3 regions of the Rhodococcus sp. IEGM 1330 genome follow, and region 1 is predicted to be linked to each of the others. Evidence: predicted binding sites of a transcription regulator. Region 1 holds the regulator's gene; each other region holds the start of a gene.

Region 1 (5,472 bases):
GCGGCGAGTTGGTGACCGCACTGATCAAGACACTGCCGAAAGCCCTGCGGCGCAACGTCGTTCCGGCTCCCGACTTCGCGGCCGCGGCGTTGGCGGTCATGAAGCCGCGCGCGGAAACTCTGGTGACGGCCTTGGCACGTGAGCTGTCACGGGCTGCGCAGTGCCACATCACGGCGAAGGACTTCGATGTTGCGGCACTGCCCGATCACCTGAAGATGACGTTCGCGGCCGTCGATCCGTCCGGAAAGGTGTTGGGCAGCAACAAGGATCTGACTGTTCTGCGCACGAACCTATCCGGGGAAGTCGGTCGTCAGGTGGCGAGCGCGGTGGGTGATGCGGAACGCGCGCCCTCGCTGGCCTGGACTTCGGGCACGCTCGGTCGGTTGGAGTCGACGGTCACCAGAGAGGTGGCCGGACAGAAGGTCACCGGCTACCCGGCGTTGGTGCCCGAAGGACAGGGCGTAGCGGTGCGAGTTCTCAGCACGCCCGCGCAGGCGCGGGCCGCGATGCGGTCGGGAACCAGAGCTCTACTGCTGTCGACGGCCCCGAAGGGAGCCAAGGCACTGCTGGCCGGACTGCCGACCGCCGAACGCCTTGCCCTCGGCCAGAATCCGTACGGCGGAGTCGATGCACTCCTCGAAGAATGCCGGGCTCTCGCGGTCGAGGAAGCGATGGATGCGCACGGTGGACCGGTACGAGATCCCGAGGCTTTCGACAAGCTCCGGGCGCTCGTCGACGCGGAGGTTCCACAGCGTACCTCCGCGGTGCTCGCCCTGGTTCGCCCTGTGCTGACCGCTGCCCTGGCATTGTCCGCGCAACTTCAATCCTCCTCGGGCGAGCCGGCAGATGATGTTCGGGAACAGCTCGACGGCTTGATCTTTCGCGGGTTCGTCACCGAGTTCGGTTCTCGCAGATTGGCAGACCTTCCGCGCTATATCGCGGCTGCGACGAAGCGGTTGGCGACCCTGCCGAGCAGCGCGGGCCGTGACGCGGCGGCGATGGATGTACTCGATCGGGTGTACGCGTCGTACGGGCGACTGTTGGATTCGCTTCCGGAAAGCAGAAAGAACAGTTCCGGGGTACAGGAACTGTTCTGGATGATCGAGGAGTTGCGCGTGGGATTGTTCGCCCAGGGGATTCGTACGGCGTATCCGGTCTCGGAGAAGCGCATCGAGAAGGCGATCTCGGACCAGAGTCGCTGACGGGCAGGACTGTCAGTCGATGTCGGCGGACTCGCGGTGCTTGCGCAGTTCGTGGATTTCTTTCTCGAAGTCCTCGGCCGAGCTGAACGAGCGGTAGACGGAAGCGAAGCGCAGGTAGGCCACTTCGTCCAGATCACGGAGTGGACCGAGAATGGCCAACCCCACTTCGTTGCTGGGAATCTCTGCGGATCCCGCTGCACGGATGGCGTCCTCGACCTGCTGTGCCAGCAGGTTCAGCGCATCGTTGTCCACATCTCTGCCCTGGCAGGCGCGTCGGACTCCCTTGACGACTTTCTCGCGGCTGAACGGCTCGGTCACGCCGCTGCGTTTCACGACTGCAAGCACTGCGGCCTCGACGGTCGTGAATCGACGACCGCACTCCGGGCAGGATCGACGCCGCCGGATTGCTTGCCCCTCGTCCATCTCACGCGAGTCGACCACGCGTGAGTCGGGATGCCTGCAGAACGGGCAATGCATAAGGGATCCTCCGTCGTAGCCGATGCTCCGACGACGAGCACGCACATCGGGGCAGTCTGTCGAGGATACTCAGTCTTCTCGAACCCGACGGGGCCGGTGGTCATCTGCCGGGCGTGTACTCGACGAGAGCTCCGTCGTGCACTTCGACCACACCGGCCGGCTGCGCGCCTGCATCGGGGGCAACGGCCCGCAGGTTCGCGATGCCGATCAGGCCGCCTGCCACGACCAGGACCGCCAACACGGTCAGCACGAGCGATCGCATCCGAACCGGCTGACTCGCGAAGTGCGCGGAGGTCGCGTCGAACTCGCGATCGGCCTCCTCGCGATCGGTGACATCGGTCCACGACGGATCGAGGACCGGGAGGCACGGTGCGCTCTGCGTACGGGGTGCCGTGACACCGTGCATCCCGATGGGACTCTGCAGAACGGGACGCGCCCGGCGGCGACGCTCGACGACAGTGGATCGGGCACGGACACCGGCGGCGGTGGGGCGATCGGTGATGATGGTCATCGGAACCTCGACTTCGCTCGTTGGATCGAATGTTCGATCAGGCGTTCGATGGACGCTTGTTCGAAGTTCTATCACGAGCCTCCGACAAAGTCTGTAGAAAACGCGACACGAGTCGAACAGATGTTTGATTCAACAGCTGATACACGCTAGATTCGTGTCAGAAACCACACGCCACGAGTCGACACCATCAACTCCAGTCCGCGCAGACCTACCCCGCAGACCGGATCCAGGACACCAGCAGGAGGCCGACAGCATGAAGGACGAGACCTCGACGAGGTCGACCACGCGTTCCACGACGACGGGTTCCAAGACGACCGGAGCCAGGGCCACCGCAACGAAGGCCGCAGCGGGTAAGCCGGCCGCGGAACCGACATCCAAGGCCATGGAGGTCGACACCGACATCAGTGCGGGTCTCACCGAGCGGCAGCGGAAGGTACTCGAGGTCATTCGCGCTTCGGTCACCGAGCGCGGTTACCCACCGAGCATTCGGGAGATCGGTGATGCGGTCGGCCTGACATCGACCTCCTCCGTCGCTCACCAACTCCGCACCCTCGAGCGCAAGGGCTTCCTCCGGCGCGACGCCAACCGCCCCCGCGCCGTCGACGTCCGCGGTCTCGACGAGGTGCAGGCCGATCAGGCTGCCGCCGCCGTCGACGGATCGCCGGCGTCCGAGGAACAGGATCGGTTGCCGACCCCGACGTTCGTACCGGTATTGGGCCGGATCGCCGCCGGCGGTCCGATTCTGGCCGAAGAGGCCGTCGAGGACGTGTTTCCGCTCCCCCGCGAGCTGGTGGGTCAGGGTTCTCTGTTTCTGCTCAAGGTGGTCGGCGAGTCGATGATCGACGCGGCGATCTGCGACGGCGACTGGGTGGTTGTTCGTCAGCAGTCCGTGGCCGACAACGGCGACATCGTCGCTGCCATGATCGACGGCGAGGCCACCGTCAAGACGTTCAAGCGGTCCAAGGGCGAGGTGTGGCTGCTGCCGCACAACCCGCTCTTCGAGCCGATTCCGGGCAACAACGCCGCGATCCTCGGCAAGGTCGTCACCGTGATGCGCAAGCTGTAGAAATCGACACCGAAGTGACACGCGAAGGGCCGCAGCACATAGTGCTGCGGCCCTCTGCGTTCTTCGGATCAGCGGATCACAGATTCAATCCGCGGCCGATGATCTCCTTCATGATTTCGGTGGTGCCGCCGTAGATGGTCTGCACACGAGAGTCCATGTACGCCTTGGCGATCGGGTATTCCTTCATGTAGCCGTAGCCACCGTGCAGCTGCAGGCACCGGTCGATCAGTTTCACCTGATTCTCGGTGGTCCACCACTTCGCCATCGCGGCTTCTTGGACGGTCAACTTGTCTGCGTTGAGCAGTTCGATGAACTTGTCCACCATGATTCGGGTGGCGGTGGTTTCGGTGGCCAACTCCGCCAACACGAATCGGGTGTTCTGGAACTTGCCGATCGACTTTCCGAAGGCCTTGCGGTCGCGGCAGTACTGGATGGTCATGTCCAGTGCCGATTCCATCGCCGCTGCGGCGACGACGGCGATGGAGAGCCGCTCCTGAGGCAGATTCTGCATCAGGTAGATGAAGCCCATGCCCTCGTCGCCGAGCAGGTTGGCAGCGGGCACGCGAACATCGGTGAAGCTGAGTTCGGCGGTGTCCTGGGCCTTCATGCCGATCTTGTCGAGGTTGCGGCCTCGCTCGAATCCGGGCATGTCGCGTTCGACGACCAGCAGGCTGAAGCCCTGTGCGCCCTTCTCGGGATCGGTGCACGCCACGACGATGATCAAATCGGCGTTGATTCCGTTGGTGATGAATGTCTTCGAGCCGTTGAGCACCCAGTCGTCGCCGTCGCGTACGGCCTTGGTCTTGATGCCCTGCAGGTCGCTTCCGGTGCCCGGCTCGGTCATCGCGATCGCGGTGATCAGTTCGCCGGAGCAGAATCCGGGGAGCCAGCGCTGCTTCTGCTCGTCATTCGCAAGATCGATCAGATACGGCGCGACGACGTCGTTGTGCAGGGTGAAGCCGATACCGCTGTATCCACCGCGGGTGGTTTCCTCGGTGACGATGGCGTTGTAGCGGAAGTCCTTGACTCCGCCGCCGCCGAATTCCTCGGGCGCAGCCGTTCCGAGGAAGCCCTGCTTACCGGCCTCGACCCAGACGCCGCGGTCGACGATGTTCTGCTCTTCCCACTTCGCATGATTGGGGGCTACGTGCTGTTCGAGAAACTTCCGGTACGACTCCCGGAACAGCTCGTGCTCGGGCTCGAAAAGTGTGCGTTCCACGAATGTCTCCTTGTTCGGTGCATACCGACGTCGACCTGTGAACGGTGTCATTCGCGGTCGTCGGTACGACTGACGTCACGTTCCAACAGTACGTTCGGGGTACAGCGGAGGTCGATGACCAAAACGTGCGCGATCCGTGACCGACCCCGCTAGCGACCTCGTTTGCCTGTACTCCTCGCGAGCGCCGAGACGATCGGGTAGCCGACAAGGATGCCGACGGAACCCCACGCGATACCGCCGAGCTCGACCGATCCGACAGCCAGTGTCAGGTCACCGATTCCGGCGACGAGCGCCGCAGCGACGACCATGAGATTGACCGGATCGGTGAAGTCGACCTTCGCGTCGGTCCAGATGCGAACGCCCAGTAGCCCGATGAGTCCGTACAGAACCAGGGTCGCTCCCCCGATGACGCCGTCGGGCACGGTGAAGATCAGGGCACCGAACTTGGGCGAGAACGCCAGCACTATCGCGGTGACGGCCGCGACCCAGTACGCGGCCGTCGAATAGACGCGGGTGGCGGCCATGACCCCGATGTTCTCGGCGTACGTGGTGGTGCCCGAGCCACCAGCGGCTCCGGCCAGGGTGGTCGCCAACCCGTCGGCGATCAGCGCGTCGCCTGCCACGTCGTCGAGGTTCTTGCCGGTCATCGCAGCGACGGCCTTGACGTGTCCGACGTTCTCGGCGACGAGGACGATCACCACCGGCAGCGCCACCAGGATCACCGACAGCTCGAACGACGGTCCACGGAACTCCGGCAGGCCGATCCAGCTCGCCGCACTCAGAGCGTCGAGGCGTGGCTGCGCGATTCCACCGGTGACCGCGGCGAACACCCAACCGACGACGACACCGACCAGAATTCCGAGTCGCCCGAGCAGTCCCGGTCCGATGGCCGTGGCCAACAGAATGGCGACAAGCGTGACGGCGGCGATGAGGGGCTGCGCCTCGAACGACGTCGTCGCGGCCGGGGCCAGATTCAACCCGATCAACACGACCACGG
Region 2 (5,472 bases), on a different contig from region 1:
CCCTTCGCTCGAAGCTCCATCGCCCCAGTGGCGTCGTCTCGTCGACCGCTCGGTAACCGGTAGTTGCTCGCATGTGCACTCTTTCTCGAAAAGTAACCAACTGGTTGGAAACGGTAGCCGCTGCAACCACCGTTTTCAACCAACCAGTTGGAAATGTAGGGTCGAAGCATGGGAGATTCCACTGCCACCCGCGCCCGCCTGCTGGCCGCGGCTACCGAGGAGTTCGCGACACACGGCATCGCAGGCGCACGCGTGGACCGCATCGCAGCGGGAGCGAAGTCGAACAAATCTCTGATCTACAGCTACTTCGGCAACAAGGACGCCCTGTTCGACGCCGCATTCGACACCCGAGTCGATACCGATATCGAGAACATCGTCTTCACCCCCGAGGACCTGCCCGGGTACGCGGTGAAGCTCTACGACATGTATCTCGACGACCCGACGCTGGTACGACTGCTGACGTGGGCAAGGCTCGAGCGAACGCCGGCCGGTCCGCTGTTCGACCGCAGACCCGGACACGATGACGAAAAGTACGAGTTGATCGCCGACGCCCAACGCACCGGCCTGCTGGTGGACGACGTGGACGCCGCCGACATCTGGTCGATGCTCATCGCGCTGGCCGGGACATGGGCTCAGGCAGCGATCATCCACACCGCCGACCGCAGCGAACCCGATGCCGACCACGAACGACGCAGAGCTGCCCTCGCCGCCACCGTCGGGCGGGCGTTCTGCCGCTCTCTGCATGGGCATGTGAGCGGAACTTCGTAGCAGGGGTCGAACTACCGCGCACAGGGGAGCCGAACTTGCGACACTGATCCGGTGACCTCCGACAGAACCCCTCGGTCGATGGCCGACGTCCTTCGTTCGCCGCGTTTCTGGCTCGCGCCCATTCTGGTGGTGTCGGCACTGATGTCGTTTCTCGCCGCGCTGTATCTGGGCGGTGTGCTCGACCCAAGGGGCAATCTGCACGACCTACCCATCGCGATCGTCAACCAGGACGAGGGCGACACGCTTGCGGGCGAGCAGCGCAACATCGGCAACGACATCGTCGCGGGTCTGCTGCAGAACGTCGATTCGGAGAAGGTCGATTTCCGGGAAGTCGGTCCGGCGCAGGCGCAATCGCTGCTGTCGACGGCCGAGGCCTACGGTTCCATCGTCATCCCCACCGATTTCACCAAGAGGATGGGAATTCTCGCCCAGGCGAGCGTGATTCCCGGGGACGTCGAGAAGCCGATCATCACGGTCTACACCAACCCACGTGCCGGCAGTTTCGGGATGTCGCTCGTGACCGGGGTGGCGACACCGGCCTTCGAATCGGTCAATCAGACTGTGGGACAGCAGATCTCCGAACAGGTGCGCCAGCAGCTCGGCGAAACTCAGCTCGCCGGTGCAAGTGCACTCACCCTCGCGCAGCCGATCGATGTGATCGTCGCCCAATACGATCCTCTGCCCGACGGCACCGGCGGTGGCCTGTCCGCCTTCTATTACGCGCTCCTGCTCGTCCTGGCGGGCTTCACCGGTGCGACCATCGTCAGCGCACTCGTCGACGGCCTACTCGGATTCACGCCCACAGAGATCGGCCCCAAGTACATCCATCGCGGACCGACCCTGATCAACCGCTTCCAGACGCTGCTCGTGAAATGGCTCGTGATGATCGTCCTGGCCATGCTGGTGTCTGCCCTCTATCTGCTGATCAGCCATCTGCTCGGTATGCCGATCACCCACGCCTGGACCCTATGGATGTACGGCGCGTTCGCGATCACCGCGGTCGGCATCACGGCATTGGCGGTGATGTCGGCGTTCGGCACAGCAGGATTGCTGATCAATCTGATCGTGTTCGTCATCCTGGCGTTGCCGTCGTCGGGCGGCACCATTCCCCTCGAAGCCAGCCCGCGGCTCTTCACCTGGCTCGCGCAGTTCGAGCCGATGCACCAGATCTTCCTCGGCACCCGCTCGATCCTGTACTTCAACGCCTCACTCGACGCAGGCCTGCTGCACTCGGTGGGCATGACGTCTCTCGGCTTGCTCATCGGGCTCGTGTTCGGCGTGGTGTTCACGCGCATCTACGACGGCAAAGGCCTCGACCGAGGCCTCGATTCATCCCGCGCTCACAGCTGACGCCAGTACACTCGATCCAATGCTTGCTGTGAATCCAGCCGGGAGCGTGGCACCCCGACGCGCCTTCCACGCTTACCTCGACGTCGCCATCGTCGTCCTCGTGCTCGTGGGCACCAACCTCATCGCGCACTTCACCACGGTGTGGGCCAGTATCGCGACGGTTCCGATCGCCGCTGTTCTGCTGGTCGTCCTGGCGAACCGTCGCGGTCTGGGGTGGGCCGAACTGGGACTGTCTCCGAAGCAGTGGAAGACCGGATCTCTGTACGCACTCGGAGCCGTCGGGGTCGTCCTCACCGTCGTCGCGATCGGTGCGTTGCTGCCACTCACTCGGCCCTTCTTCATGGCCGATAGATACGCAACCGTCTCCGCAGCCATCGTCGCATCGATGATCGTCATTCCGCTGCAGACCGTCATCCCGGAAGAACTCGCGTTCCGCGGGGTGCTGCACGGCACGCTGGGTCGCATTTACGGAGCTCGGGGGGTGTTCGCTGCAGGGTCTCTGTTGTTCGGTCTGTGGCACATCGCGTCCTCGCTGGGACTGACGGCGGGCAACGTGGGGCTGAGCGGATTTCTCGGCGGCGGGCTGTTCGGGCAGATCGTCGGCATCGCGCTCGCCGTGGTGGCGACTGCGGCGGCGGGCGTGGTGTTCACGTGGCTGCGCAGCCGTAGCGGAAGTTTGATCGCGCCCATCGCCCTGCACTGGTCGTTGAATGGACTCGGCGCGCTGGCTGCCGCGCTGGTCTGGCACGCGTCGGTGAGCTGAAAGATATGAAAGACGAGCTGCACCAGTACCTGCGGATCGCACGCGAGAACATGCTGTGGAAGCTCGACGGCCTCACCGAGTACCAAAAACGACGGCCGATGACGCCGACCGGAACGAATCTCCTGGGGCTGATCAAGCACCTGGCGATCGTCGAATACGGCTATTTCGGCCTCACCTTCGGCCGAGAATTCCCGGCGCGATTTGCCGCACTCACCGAATCAGCCGAGGCGCAACTGAATTCGGATATGTGGGCCGCTGCCGACGAATCCTCCGAGTTCATCGTCGACCTGTACCGCGAGGCCTGGTTGCACTCCGACAAGACCATCGAATCGAACGACCTCGACACTGCCGGACGCGTCCTGCACTGGCCCGTCGAGAAGCAGGAAGTAACTCTGCACCGCGTGCTCGTGCACCTCGTCGCCGAAACCAACCGCCATGCCGGGCATGCGGACATCGTGCGCGAGCTCCTCGACGACTCTGTCGGACTCCGATTGGGCAACGAAAATATGGCCGACGGCGACGCAGCATGGTGGGCCGCATATCGAGCCGAGTTGGAAACGGTTGCCAGAGAATCTGATTGACCTCATGATTGATCTCATCCCCTGACGTCAGGTGCCACCGACCCCTACCACACCCCACCGACAGGTTCTGGATAGCGAATAGTTATGCAGGGCAATAGTTTTCGATTGCACTAAGGTTGCCAGTCGAATGTGCGTTCGATACACTTGCTTCCATGACCGCAGCGATCTGGCAACTGAGCGACAGCGAACTCCTCGCCGACGCTGCCGCGGTCTCCCACAAAATCCAACTGCTCGAAGCCCGACGGATCGCCCTCGTCGGCGAGATCGACACCCGCGTCTCCCGCGAAAAACTCGGCTTCCCCGGACCCGCCGGCTGGCTCACCTCCACCACCCTGCTCTCTCCCAGCACAGCGAACAAGATCGTCGCCCTGGGCCGCGGCATGAAGAACTTCCCCGACATCGCCGACGCCGTCAACACAGGCGTCATGACCATCGACCACGCCGCCCTGATCCTCACCTTCGCCGAAACACCCCCGAAAAACCTCCCCCAAGCCGGACAAGACATCGCCCGTAAAGCCATGATCACCGCTGCGACCGGACCCCAAGCGCGTACCGGCCGCATCCGCGAAGCGATCACCAAACTTGAAGACAGCTTCGGCGGCAACAAACCACCTCCAGAGGACACCGACCGCAACGAACTCTTCGCCTCCAAGACCTTGAACGGGCGGCTGGTACTCAAAGGAGACTTCGATGCGATCACCGGAGAAAAACTCCTCACCGCACTCTCACCCCTGACCGAACCCCGACCCGCCGCCGACGGCACCGAAGACGACCGGAGTCCCGCCAGGCGCCGAGCCGACGCCTTCGGACACATCCTCGACCAATACCTCGCCTCCAGCAATCGCCCCATCGAAGGCGGTGAACGCCCCCACCTGAACCTGCACATCACCCTGCGCGATCTCACCGACCTCCGAGACAGTGCCGACGCCGACGACATCACCGACGACGAGAACACTCGCACTGCAGACGAATCCGATGATGACAACCACCCCTCCACGGATCGCGGCGCATACAGGGACCTGTTCGGCGACGGCACCACCGTCGGCTGGCTCCCCTGGATGGGACCACTCTCCCGCAACACTTCTCGGCAGTTGGCGTGTGATTGTGTCCTCACCGCCATCGTCATGGACGAACACGGTTCCCCGATCAACCTCGCCCGCACCGCACGCACCGTCACCGCCAAACAACGCAAAGCCCTCACCGCCCGCGATCACGGCTGCGCGTTCCCCGGCTGCGGGAAACCCGCATCCTGGACCGAAGCGCACCACATCTGGCACTGGGCAGACGGCGGCCCCACCGACATGAACAACCTCGTTCTGCTCTGCGGATTCCACCACCGACTTATGCACCACTCCGACTGGGAAGTGTTCATCGCCACCGATGGCCACCCCTGGTTCGTCCCACCGGCCACCGTCGACCCGTACCGACAACCCAGACCATCCCACGCCCGAGCAGGCCCCCACATCGCCTGAGCCCCAAGAAAGACTCCAGCCCCGCACCGAGAACACGGTGCGGGGCTGGAAGAGGTTGGTTCAGGAACCCGACGGAGCTGCGGGTGGTGCGGGAGGAGTTGAACCGTCAGCCGGAGCCGGAGGAGCGGGCGGTGTCGCACCGTCACCCTCAGCACCCGGAGTCGGCGGAGCAGGCGGCGTCGCACCGTCTTCCGGTGCACACACAGCACCCTCCGGGCCCGGTCCACCCTTACCCGGACCTTCCTCAGCTGGGCCACCCTTGCCCGGACCACCCGCGGGCGGAGCAGGCGGAGTTGCGCCGTCACCCGGGGCCGGCGGTGTTGCACCATCGGCCGGTGCGGGGGCCGTCGAACCGTCGGTGGACTCCGGGGCTCCCGGTGTACTGGGTGCATCCGACCCGCCACCACCGTCGGTTCGCTGCCCCAGTGTCGAAGACGACGCCACCGTGGACACTCCGGGCGAGACGTCCGGTCCCGTGGCAGCGAAGACTGCCGACGCAACCAGCGCACCGACAGCGAGTCCCGCTGCCGCCGTCGCC
Region 3 (5,472 bases), on a different contig from region 1:
CGAGGTTGGTGACGGAGACCTTCCGTCCTTCGATCTCGAGCGTGGCCATCGTCTCAGGTTAGTGGCCGACGTCAGAACCTGCGGGCAAGTTGTGACAGGCTCGATCTCATGGCGACGATCAGTGTCTCGGTGCAGATGCCCGAAAATCCGCAGGGCGCGTGGGACAAGGCTTCCGCGCTCGATCGGTTCGACGAGTGGATGACCATTCACGGTGGGTGGTGCAGCCCACCACCCAAGAAGGTCGGCAAGGGCACCGAAGTCGAGTCGCTGGTGAAGGTGAAGGGTTTCAAGAACACGATCAACTGGACCTTCACGCAATACGACGAGCCCAAGCTGATCGAGATGTCCGGCCGCGGCAAAGGCGGGGTGAGAATCTCGCTGACCGTCCATGTGCGTGAGGCCGAGGGCGGATCGGAGCTGACGCTCGACGCGAAATTCGGTGGGGGTGTGCTGTTCGGTCCGGTGGGATCGGTGGTGGCGCGCGCTCTCGATACCGATGTCAAGAAATCCGTTGCGAACCTGGCGGCGTTGAAGTGATAGTTCTTCGCTGAAGTAGCTGCACGACAACCTCTTCCAGCCCCGCACCGTTGTTTCGGTGCGGGGCTGGTGTCGGTTTCGATGGTTATGCGATGTGGGGGCCTGCTCGGGCGTGGGATTGTCTGGGTTGTCGGTAGGGGTCGACGGTTGCCGGTGGGATGAACCAGGGGTGGCCATCGGTGCCGATGAACACTTCCCAGTCGGAATGGTGCATGAGTCGGTGGTGGAATCCGCAGAGCAGGACGAGGTTGTTCATGTCGGTGGGGCCGCCGTCGCCCCAGTGCCAGATGTGGTGTCCTTCGGTCCAGGCGGCAGGTTTCCCGCAGCCGGGGAATGCGCAACCGTGATCGCGGGCGGTGAGGGCTTTGCGTTGTTTGGCGGTGACGGTGCGTGCGGTGCGGGCGAGGTTGATCGGGGAGCCGTGTTCGTCCATGACGATGGCAGTGAGGACACAATCGCAGGCGAGTTGGCGGGAGGTGTTGCGGGAGAGTGGTCCCATCCACGGGAGCCAGCCGACCGTGGTGCCGTCGCCGAACAAGTCGCGATACGCGCCGCGATCAGCGGCAGCACCGCCCTCACCGCCAGTGCCGCTGCCGCTGCCGTCTTCGTGGTCCGGCTCGGTTGTTGCGTCAGGGGTGATGGGGTGTCCGGTGTTGATGTCGACCGGATCGACGGTGTCGGTGTCGGATTCGGCTGCTACGCGTGAGTTTTCGTCGTCGGTGATGTCGTCGGCGTCGGCACTGTCTCGGAGGTCGGTGAGATCGCGGAGGCTGATGTGCAGGTTGAGGTGGGGTCGTTCACCACCTTCGATGGGCCGGTCGCTCGAGGCGAGGTATTGGTCGAGGATGTGCCCGAAGGCGTCGGCTCTGCGCCTGGCGGGGCTGCGATCGTCTTGGGTGCCGTCGGCTGCCGGTCGGGGTTCGGTCAGCGGTGAGAGTGCGGTGAGGAGTTCTTCTCCGGTGATCGCATCGAAGTCTCCTTTGAGTACCAACCGGCCGTTCAAGGTCTTGGAGGCGAAGAATTCGTTGCGGTCGGTGTCCTCTGGAGGTGGTTTGTTGCCGCCGAATCTGTCGTTGAGTTTGGTGATCGCTTCGCGGATGCGGCCGGTGCGCGCTTGGGGTCCGGTCGCAGCGGTGATCATGGCTTTACGGGCGATGTCCAGCCCGGCTTGCGGCAGGTTCTTCGGGGGTGTTTCGGCGAAGGTCAGAATCAAGGCTGCATGGTCGATGGTCATGACGCCGGTGTTGACGGCGTCGGCGATGTCGGGGAAGTTCTTCAGTCCGCGGCCCAGGGCGACGATCTTGTTCGCTTTGGAGGGCGAGAGCAGGGTGGTGGAGGTGAGCCAGCCTGCGGGTCCGGGGAAGCCGAGTTTTTCGCGGGAGACGCGGGTGTCGATCTCGCCGACGAGGGCGATCCGCCGGGCTTCGAGCAGTTGGATTTTGTGGGAGACCGCAGCAGCGTCGGCGAGGAGTTCGCTCTCGCTCAGTTGCCAGATCGCTGCGGTCATGCCATGAAGTGTATCGAACGTGCGTTCGATAAGCAATGATGATCAAATCGAAAACTATTGCGCTGCATAACTATTCGCCAAAGAAAGCCTGTCGGAGGCGTGTGATAGGAGCGGCTGCGCGCGTTTCGGGATGATGGTCGCCGCAGTCCCGGTCCCAGTTCCGATCACGAGCAACGCGGCAAGTATCTCGACGTCCCACCTGAAGTCGACGAACAGCGGTGCTTAACTCGAGCGCATCGGCCGGCCTCCTGCGCCGTCATGAACGGCCGACTTCGCGGCACGGGCGTCCCACGAGCCGGTGGGGGAGCGTCCCGCACGTTTGTCAGCTGCGCGAACGGAAATGCCCCAAGGTGACGGTTATGCCTCGCGTGTCCGCGATGTCGTCGGTGGCGAGGCTGATCGTCGTGCAAGTCCTGAGCGGAGAGCGAAACCGTGGCGCGTCGAAACTTCAGCCAATAGGGCTAAATCAGAACAGACCCCTACCGCTGTCGAGTCTTTCGCAACCACCACAGTCCCGCGATGGGGAGTATCACCGGGATGAAGACGTATCCGGATCCGAAGTGCGACCACACCGTTGGCTCCGGGAAGTCCTGGGGCTGGATGTAGCTGAGGGTGCCGATGCCGATCACCCCGACGAGTTCGATGATGCAGGAGACCGTCACCACTCGTCGCGATGCTTCGGTTGCTCGGGCCAGTCCTACCGTGGCGATGATGTAGACCACCGCCGCGAAAGCCGACAGCAGATACGCCACCGGTGCGTCGTCGAATCGTGTGGTGAGCTGCACGATCGAGCGTGAGGTCGCGGCGACGGCGAACACGGCGTAGACGGCGATGAGGAAGCGCCCGAATCCGGTGCGCGTCGCTTGCTGGAGGTTGTCAGGCATATCCGGCCCAAATCTGACTCAGGCGCAGCACCATGGCCGCGAGGGTGAGGACGGCAACGAGGAGCACTGCTGTGCCGCCGCGGGAGCGGTCGCCCAGGGACCACCACGTGCCGAGGGGGAGCAGGAACAGCAGTCCGACGAGGTAGGACCCGAATGTCAGCCGGTGTATCTCGCGATCCGAGGTGAACATCATGACGAACCCGATGACGGTCTGCAGCGCAACGACGGCCTCGGTGGCGGCGATGGTCCAGAACAGTGCTCGATCGGACTTGTTCTTCAGCAGAACCGGTCGGTTCATGACGAGCTTCGCGAGTACCCAGACGCCTACGACCAGGGACAACGCATACAACAAGCCGGTGACGGCGCCGATCATCGAGTTCCTCGTCAGGTTCGTGGTGGATGGGTGGTGCGGCCTCCACACTATCCGCGTAACGCCACGTCAACACTGTGAGGCCCTCGAAACACGGCGTTGTTCCGGGTGTGACCAATCGGAAATGGATGGGGCTTGTACTTGTCCTATGGCCGCAGAGGATCTGCTCTCTCGCCGGACATGACCTCTCTTCCTCAGGTGGCCATCGGTGTCCACCGCATCTCGAGTAGTTGCCCACTGCATTCAGCCAGCTCTGCGAACCTCAGGAGACACCCGTGTCAGACCTCGACCAGTCCATCGCCGAGAACATCAAGAAGTCCCTCGAAGAGATCCCGCACCCGTCACTTCCCAAGGGCAGCAACATCTACGGCTCCACCAAGATCTTCCCCGACTACAAGGCCGAGAACGGCGAGAGCTACTTCACGCTGGTGCACGGCATCGCCCACGAGTCGTCGGTCTCCTTCGTCGCTGTGCTCCAGGCAACGCGCGCTCTGCGCAAGGGTTTCGAGTCGGCCATGTACTTCTACGGTCCCGGCGCTATCAATTGCCTTGCTACTCGGGGCTTTCCGACGACCGGCGACTCCGGCTTCCCGGGCGAGCAGAACATCAACGATTCGCTCGCGACGTTCATCGCCGAGGGTGGCACCGTGTTCTGTTGCCGCTTCGGGCTCGCATTGCACGGTGGCCGCGAAGAGGACCTCATCGAGGGCGTCATCCCGGCACACCCCCTGGACGTGCAGGATGCGTTGATTCACTACGCACGCAAGGGTGCCATCATCAACTCGACCTACATGGTCTAGGAGCGAACCATGTCGGTCAGTACGCGTGTAGATCTGGCGTTGCTCGGTATCCGAGGATACACGCCGGTCTCGAGAACGGCAGGCGCCGGGCCGAGCGACGACGGGCATGTCACGATCGATGGCCTCGGCGCAGCCATCCCCCGCAATCCGCTCAGCCCGTACGTTCTCGAAGAAGGGCGAGTGTTGTTCGACGGCAACGACATCGGTCTCGATGTTCAGGCCGTCGACCGTCCGAAGTTCTACGACCTCTTCACTGCAGACGGTATCGCCTACGAGAAGATCGCCAAGCTCCACGGCTCCAGCGTTCTCGCGACCACCGTGGTGCAGACCTGCATCCGCTACGACGCCGATCAACGCTGCCGCTTCTGCTCCATCGAGGCCTCGCTCGAGGCCGGCGACACCATCGCCGTCAAGACCCCGGCGCAGCTCGCCGAGGTGGCCGAGGCGGCGGTACGGCTCGACGGCGTCACGCAGATGGTCATGACGACCGGCACCTCGGCCGCGAAAGATCGCGGTGCCCGTCACTTGGCCCGATGCGTGCGAGCCATCAAGGCTGTGGTTCCGCAGCTGCCGATCCAGGTGCAGTGCGAACCCCCTGGCGACCTGCAGACGATTACGGATCTGTACGACGCCGGAGCCGAATCCATCGGCATCCACGTCGAATCTCTCGACGACGACGTTCGACGCCGGTGGATGCCGGGCAAGGCCTCGGTCTCGATGGACGAGTACCGCGCTGCGTGGAAAGAAGCGGTTCGTGTCTTCGGACGCAACCAGGTCTCGACGTACATCCTGGTGGGGCTCGGCGAGGATCCCGACGAATTGATAGCCGGGGCAGCAGAACTCATCGAGATGGGCGTCTATCCTTTCGTCGTTCCGTTCCGTCCGCTCGCCGGAACGTTGGCGGTGGACGTCGACCGAGCGACGGCCCCCAGCCGAGACGTTCTCGAAAACGTCACCCGACGCGTCGCCAAGGAACTCCAGGCCGCGGCGATGCTCGGATCCGAACAGAAGGCAGGCTGCGCGGCATGTGGTGCGTGCAGCGTTCTGCAGAACGCGGGAGGCTGACATGTTCGGTGTCGTAGAAGCGGGCGACCTTGCCGGATTGTCCGGTACTGCAACCACTGTCGTCGAGCCTCGGTTCATCGTCCAACCGTGCGGAAGCACAGCGCAGCTCGACGCCTATCGTGCGCTCCGGAGAGCGACCTTCGTTGCCGAACAGGGCTTGTTCGCCGGCACCGATCACGACGACGTCGACGACGATCCGCGGGCAGTCGTGCTGGTCGCCACCGATCGGGATGGCGCAGTGCTCGGCGGAGTGCGGCTGGCACCCTGCACCGCAACGGATCTGGGGTGGTGGGCCGGAAGCCGCCTCGT

The links. The regulator LexA, encoded in region 1, represses DNA repair genes until DNA is damaged. The targets are predictions, from matches to a motif close to CGAACANNTGTTCG.
Region 2: R4P57_RS06760 (HNH endonuclease signature motif containing protein) is a predicted target of LexA. The motif match lies at 3,587-3,600, and genes of this name have one in related genera.
Region 3: R4P57_RS25430 (HNH endonuclease signature motif containing protein) is a predicted target of LexA. The motif match lies at 2,059-2,072, and genes of this name have one in related genera.

What each region holds. Positions count from the first base shown of each region.
Region 1 is NZ_JAWLSB010000001.1:930,255-935,726, reverse strand. It holds gene hrpA (ATP-dependent RNA helicase HrpA) at 1-1,202, shown strand, start outside; gene nrdR (transcriptional regulator NrdR) at 1,215-1,679, opposite strand; gene R4P57_RS04315 (hypothetical protein) at 1,780-2,190, opposite strand; gene lexA (transcriptional repressor LexA) at 2,573-3,256, shown strand; gene R4P57_RS04305 (acyl-CoA dehydrogenase family protein) at 3,333-4,475, opposite strand; gene R4P57_RS04300 (uracil-xanthine permease family protein) at 4,625-5,472, opposite strand, start outside.
Region 2 is NZ_JAWLSB010000002.1:377,084-382,555, reverse strand. It holds gene R4P57_RS06785 (NAD(P)-dependent alcohol dehydrogenase) at 1-73, opposite strand, end outside; gene R4P57_RS06780 (TetR family transcriptional regulator) at 169-768, shown strand; gene R4P57_RS06775 (YhgE/Pip domain-containing protein) at 820-2,118, shown strand; gene R4P57_RS06770 (CPBP family intramembrane glutamic endopeptidase) at 2,138-2,881, shown strand; gene R4P57_RS06765 (DinB family protein) at 2,887-3,462, shown strand; gene R4P57_RS06760 (HNH endonuclease signature motif containing protein) at 3,615-4,934, shown strand; gene R4P57_RS06755 (hypothetical protein) at 4,995-5,472, opposite strand, start outside.
Region 3 is NZ_JAWLSB010000015.1:69,626-75,097, forward strand. It holds gene R4P57_RS25420 (ATP-dependent DNA ligase) at 1-49, opposite strand, end outside; gene R4P57_RS25425 (SRPBCC family protein) at 109-537, shown strand; gene R4P57_RS25430 (HNH endonuclease signature motif containing protein) at 623-2,044, opposite strand; gene R4P57_RS25435 (hypothetical protein) at 2,524-2,928, opposite strand; gene R4P57_RS25440 (hypothetical protein) at 2,921-3,301, opposite strand; gene R4P57_RS25445 (MSMEG_0572/Sll0783 family nitrogen starvation response protein) at 3,574-4,098, shown strand; gene R4P57_RS25450 (MSMEG_0568 family radical SAM protein) at 4,108-5,163, shown strand; gene R4P57_RS25455 (MSMEG_0567/sll0787 family protein) at 5,165-5,472, shown strand, end outside.